DNA from 2 places in the Clostridium sp. 001 genome. Region 1 is predicted to be linked to the other one. Evidence: a T-box and tRNA genes for the amino acid it is inferred to sense, from the RefSeq annotation. Region 1 holds a T-box; the other holds one or more tRNA genes.
The links. The T-box of region 1 lies ahead of ileS (isoleucine--tRNA ligase). A T-box ahead of a tRNA ligase gene usually reads a tRNA of that ligase, here a tRNA-Ile.
Positions count from the first base shown of each region.

Region 1 (3,318 bases):
GCCCAATTGTGCTTATACCAGCTAAACGCAATTCGATCGGGAGTCTTGATTGCAGTGTTTGGAACATTCGTTCCACGCGTCCCTTGGCTTGGGGAACACTGCTTGTTTTAATCTGGATTCCTAGCTGCTTGCAGGCATAACCGAATTGAGTAAAAGTGTCCTCTTCAATAGAAGGGGATTTTTTCTTGTTATACTCAAAAACTGTACGCCTATCGGTGTAAAACATATAAGGAATACCGTAGGTTTTCAGTATTTGCTCAAGTACATGGTAATAGCCATTTAGGGTTTCCTGGGTATCGAAATAAGCACCTACAATATCACCTGTGGCATCATCTACAGCTATATGGAGCTGACTTTTTTCTCCACCAAACCAAGGATGAAGAGAAGCATCCATCTGAAGCATTTCTCCAAAGTAGGCACATCTGGGACGCCTAGGATGGGTATCTTCGATAGCAAGAATAGAACTTTGAATAACGCTAGCTTGCTTTTTTGACTTTGTAGATTTTTGCATATCTTTAAGTTTAGTGTGTAGAGCCTTCTTAGAAGAACGTTTTGCCTTAGGGGACAGGATGAATTCCTTCAAAAGGATGGAACTTATAGTGTTTGATGAAACTTTGATTCCTTCAAATTCTTCTAAGAGTTCTGAAAAATGAGTTAAATTGGTGCCTTCATATTTTGTTCGATATAAGTCAACAATAGTCTGTTTTATAGAATTATCTAAAGCATGGACAGGCTTTCTACCGCGATTCCCATGTATAAAAAAGGCTTTTCCCTGCTCCTTATACCCTTTAATCATTCTGTTAATGTGTCTAACAGTACAATTAATCTGTACAGCAGCTCTTTGCTTGTTACCATTACTCTCTACTAATTTTTTGATTATATTATACTTTGCATTCTCATTCATTGTTAAAACTACCTTTCTGATTTTGTCCACCTCACTTCTTAGTCATGAGGATTTATTATACTATAAACTTATTTATTTGGGACATAATCAAATGCGGTATACTAAGACATTATCACAATTCAATCATATAATACAAAAAAAATTGTCTAAAAAAATTGACAATAGAAAATTCATATAATATAATAAAAGGAAATTATACAGGTAGTAATTGAAAAACATTGAACAGGAAAAGTATTTAAGTTTGTTTTTATTTACAGAGAGTGGGGAAGTGCTGAAAACCCATAGAAAAGCTTAAAGAAAATCACCTGGGAGTTGAAGAATTGAACAGTATTTTTATAATTGCTTTAGTAAATTCTTACGTAATTCTACGTTACAGAATAGAGTATGGTAGTACTTAAATTTATTACCCATAGGTGGTACAGCGAGTTAAACTTCGTCCTATTTGGATGAAGTTTTTTTATTGTGTATTTTTTAGTTTAAAAATTATGTGGTGTATAAACATTGAAAAATAGTAAAAACTTAACAATGAGAATAGAAAGGGGTTAAATCCATGTATAAAAAAATTGATAGTGATAAAAGTTTTGTACAGATGGAAAAGGATGTTTTAAAATTATGGGAAGATAAAAAAGTAGTTGAAAAAAGTTTTAAAGAAAATGAGGATGGTGAATACTTCACTTTTTACGATGGACCTCCAACTGCAAATGGGAAACCTCATATAGGACACGTTCTAACTAGAGTTATGAAAGACCTCATACCAAGATATAAGGTTATGAAAGGATATAAAGTATTGAGAAAAGCAGGTTGGGATACACATGGACTTCCTGTTGAACTAGAAGTTGAAAAAAGTCTTGGAATTTCTGGAAAACCACAAATTGAAAAATACGGTGTAGAAGATTTTATAAAAAAATGTAAGAATAGTGTATTTACTTATGTAAGCCAATGGAAAGAAATGTCTGACAGGTTAGGATTTTGGGTAGACATGGATAATCCATATGTAACATATCACAATGATTACATAGAATCAGAATGGTGGGCACTCAAAAAAATATGGGAAAAAGATCTTTTATATAAAGGTCATAAAATAGTGCCATATTGTCCTAGATGCGGAACCGCACTTTCTTCACATGAAGTTTCTCAAGGATATAAAGATGTAAAAGAGACATCAGTATACGTTAAATTTAAAATTAAGGACCAAGATAAATACATGATAGCATGGACAACTACACCTTGGACACTTCCTAATAATATGGCATTAGCTGTAAATAAAAGCTATGATTATGTAGAAGTTCTTAATCAAGAACAACATTTAATATTAGCAGAAGCTATGTTAGAAAAGCTAGAGGGAGAATATGAAGTCTTAAGGAAATTCAAAGGAGAAGAATTAGTTGGACTTGATTATGAACCAATCTTCAATTTCGCATCCTTTGAAGGAAAAGCACATTATGTTGTTCATGCAGATTATGTAACATTAACAGAAGGTACTGGAATAGTTCATACAGCTCCTGCTTTTGGTGAAGATGATAGTATTACAGGGAAAAAATATAATATTCCTATGACAAATTCTGTAGATACTCAAGGAAGATATAAAGAAGAAGTTACTCCATGGAAAGGTCTTTTCGTAAAAGATGCTGATCCTAAAATAATAGAATATTTAAAAGAAAAAGGAATACTTTATAAGGCAGAAAAGTTTACTCACTCCTATCCATTCTGCTGGAGATGTGATACTCCACTTTTATATTATCCAAGAGACACTTGGTTTATAAGAATGTCTCAAATGAGAGATAAACTAGTTAAAAATACTAACGACACAAATTGGTATCCTGATAATATAAGAACTGGTAGGTTTGGAAACTTTGTTGAAGGAGTAATAGATTGGGGACTTAGCAGAGAAAGATATTGGGGGACACCTCTTCCAATATGGGAATGTGAATGTGGTCATAGAGAGTGCATAGGAAGTATTGAAGAATTGAAGGAAAAAGGAATAAATGTACCAGATGATATAGAGCTTCATAAACCTTATATAGATAGAGTTAAATTAAAGTGTCCTCATTGTGGAAAAGAAATGAAGAGAGTATCAGAAGTAATTGATTGCTGGTTTGATTCAGGTTCAATGCCTTTTGCACAGCATCATTATCCTTTTGAGAATAAAGAAGTTTTTGAGAAAAATTTCCCTGCACAATTTATATCTGAGGCAGTAGACCAGACTAGAGGATGGTTCTATACGCTTATGGCTATATCTACTGTATTGTTTGATAGAAGCCCATTTGAAAACTGTGTGGTTCTAGGACACGTTTTGGATAAACATGGACTAAAAATGTCAAAGCATAAAGGAAATGTTTTAAGTCCTTCTACTATTTTGGAAAATGAAGGAGCAGATGCAGCTAGATGGTATTTCTATACTGAAAGTGCACCTT
Region 1 covers NZ_CP020473.1:2,521,760-2,525,077, forward strand. Annotated here, with positions in the region: gene B5S50_RS11790 (ISNCY family transposase) at 1-904, opposite strand, end outside; T-box leader at 1,114-1,348, shown strand; gene ileS (isoleucine--tRNA ligase) at 1,455-3,318, shown strand, end outside.

Region 2 (3,318 bases), 340 kb from region 1:
TTTCTCTATAATGTACTTTTGGTTCTCTCAAAATAACATCTGTTCCAAATTTAGACTTTAATTTAGATGATATCACATCAATGTGAACTTCACCTTGTCCAGAAATTATAGTCTCTGCATTTTCTACATCTCTAGATATTTTAAAAGTAGGATCTTCTTCTAACAGTTTACTTAGTCCATTAAATATTTTATCCTCATCATTTTTAGATTTAGGTAACATAGCCATCGAAATTACTGGCTCCGGAAATTCAATTGCTTTAAATGCAACTAAAGACGATGGGTCACATAAGGTATCCCCTGTGCTCGCAAATTGTAGTTTAGCAACAGCGCCCATATCTCCGGCTCCTATTTCCGACACAGGTATCTGCTGTTTTCCCTTTAAAAAATATAAGGTTCCTATTTTTTCACTTTTATCTTTTTTCACATTATATACTGTCATATCTGATTTGAGCTTACCAGTCATGACTCTAAATAAAGATAACTTACCTACAAAAGGATCAGCTATAGTTTTAAAAACAAAAGCTGAAAAAGGACTATTTTCATCTGCTTTAACTACAACCTGTGATTTTTGTTCTAAATTAACATTAATTACTTCTGAAGCTTCAGGAGATGGGAAACATTGAATTATATCTTCTAATAAAGTATCTATTCCTATTCCATTTACAGCAGAGCCACACATTACAGGTGTAATTTCACCTTTTGAGCAAGCTCTTATTAATCCTTTATAAATGTCTTCATCACTTAAAGTACCCTCACTAAAATATTTATCTAAAAGTTCCTCATCTGTTTCTGCCACAGCTTCCATAACCATATTCCTACATTTTGTGATTTTATCTAAAATATCTTTTGGTATAGTAGTTTCTTCTACTATGTTCTTATTATTCACTATATTAGCTTTTCCTGAAATAACGTTTACAATTCCTTTAAAATTATTTTCCTTTCCTATAGGATATTGAATTGGTACTACAGACATACCAAACTTTTCTTTTAATTCTGCCAATGTTTTATCAAAATCTGAATTTTCTCTATCCAACTTATTTATATAAAAAGCTCTAGGAAGTTTACTTTTATTGACACCACTCCAAGATTTCTCAGCTCCCACTTGGATTCCAGATACACTTGATAAAACAATTATAGCTACATCAACTGCTCTCAATCCTTCCATAGTTTCTCCTATAAAATCAAAATATCCTGGCATATCAACTAAATTTATCTTTGTATTTTTCCATTCACAAGAAGCTAAAGATGAAGCTATTGATATTTTTCTCTTTTTTTCTTCAATATCATAATCACTAACAGTACTTCCATCCTCAATTTTTCCAAACCTATCAACAACTTTTGTGTAATAAAGTATTGCTTCTGTTAATGTAGTTTTACCAGAACCACTATGTCCAATAAATCCTACATTTCTTAAATTATTTACTGAATATTTTTTCATAAGCAATCCCTCCCCTTACTTTTCGATTAATTATATATTCTATTTGCTAATTAAAATTCCTCCTACAATTAATTAAATTTTCAAAATAATTTTGCTTTTATATTATTATCTATGAAAACAAGTGCCTAAAATATGCACTCCATAAAAAAATAAACCAAAGGTGAGCTACCTTTGGTTTATTTTTACTAATCTATTTTAGGCATTTTCAAAGAAATAACTAATCAGTATGCTAGCCTATTTTTTATCATACTGCATCGGTAGAACCCTTAGATAAGATTCACTATCTGCGGAACCTTCCTCCTTGTCTGATAAAAAATATTCGTCGCATCTTTGACTTGTTATTTTCTTTCAAATGCCTTAATTAAATGAATTCAAAAAATAAAAATGGCTCCGTGGAGAGGGCTCGAACCTCCAACCCTTCGGTTAACAGCCGAATGCTCAACCATTGAGCTACCACGGAACAATCTATGCAGTGTATTTCTTTAAAAAACGAGTAACAAAATGTTACTCGTTTTGGTGGAGATAAAGAGATTCGAACTCTTGACCCTCTGCGTGCAAGGCAGATGCTCTCCCAGCTGAGCTATACCCCCGCATGGTGGACCTTCAGGGACTCGAACCCCGGACCCACCGGTTATGAGCCGGTTGCTCTAACCAACTGAGCTAAAGATCCTTATAACCTGGCAGCGACCTGCTCTCCCACAGGGCCTCCCCTGCAGTACCATTGGCACTGTGAAGCTTAACCTTCCTGTTCGGTATGGAAAGGGGTGTTACCTTCACGTCATTACCACCAGATTTATTATTGAAAATTGCTATAAGCTTATATCAATTTTCTTATCACAGTTTTATATTATACAGTGCTTTTAAACAACTGTCAATACTAAACATGAATTTAACCATAAAAATTTTATAGTTAAAGAAGAACTCTGTCCTCTCAAAATTGCACAGTAAATTTTTTTCTTTCGTTTTTTATTTGGTCAAGCCCTCGACCTATTAGTATCAGTCAGCTTAACAAGTTACCCTGCTTACACCTCTGACCTATCTCCTCGTGTTCTTCGAGGGGTCTTACTAGCTTACGCTATGGGAAATCTTATCTTGAGGTGGGCTTCACACTTAGATGCTTTCAGCGTTTATCCCTTCCCAACTTGGCTACCCAGCTATGCTCCTGGCGGAACAACTGGTTCACCAGCGGTCGGTCCATCCCGGTCCTCTCGTACTAAGGACAGCTCCTCTCAAATTTCCTGCGCCCGCGACGGATAGGGACCGAACTGTCTCACGACGTTCTGAACCCAGCTCGCGTGCCGCTTTAATGGGCGAACAGCCCAACCCTTGGGACCTACTTCAGCCCCAGGATGCGACGAGCCGACATCGAGGTGCCAAACCTCCCCGTCGATGTGAACTCTTGGGGGAGATCAGCCTGTTATCCCCGAGGTAGCTTTTATCCGTTGAGCGATGGCCCTCCCACGAGGTACCACCGGATCACTAAGCCCGACTTTCGTCCCTGCTCCACTTGTTTGTGTCGCAGTCAAGCTCCCTTCTGCCTTTGCACTCTTCGAAGAATTTCTAACCCTTCTGAGGGAACCTTTGTACGCCTCCGTTACTTTTTAGGAGGCGACCGCCCCAGTCAAACTGCCCGCCTAACATTGTCCCGTCTCCAGTTTCATGGAGCCCGGTTAGAATTCCAGTACTGTCAGGGTGGTATCCCAACATCGACTCGGTAATGGCTGGCGCCACTACTTCCTAGTCTCCCACCTATCCTGTACAGACAATACCGAAATTCAGTGCTAAACTGCAGTAAAGCTCTACGGGGTCTTTCCGTCCAATCGCGGGTAGCAAGCATCTTCACTTGCACTTCAATTTCGCCGGATTTGTTGTCGAGACAG
Region 2 covers NZ_CP020473.1:2,184,613-2,187,930, forward strand. Annotated here, with positions in the region: gene fusA (elongation factor G) at 1-1,438, opposite strand, end outside; tRNA gene B5S50_RS10105 (tRNA-Asn) at 1,824-1,898, opposite strand; tRNA gene B5S50_RS10110 (tRNA-Ala) at 1,953-2,028, opposite strand; tRNA gene B5S50_RS10115 (tRNA-Ile) at 2,032-2,108, opposite strand; rRNA gene rrf (5S ribosomal RNA) at 2,114-2,230, opposite strand; rRNA gene B5S50_RS10125 (23S ribosomal RNA) at 2,409-3,318, opposite strand, start outside.
Region 2: it encodes a tRNA-Ile, which carries the amino acid that the T-box ahead of ileS (isoleucine--tRNA ligase) is inferred to sense. The anticodon was not compared.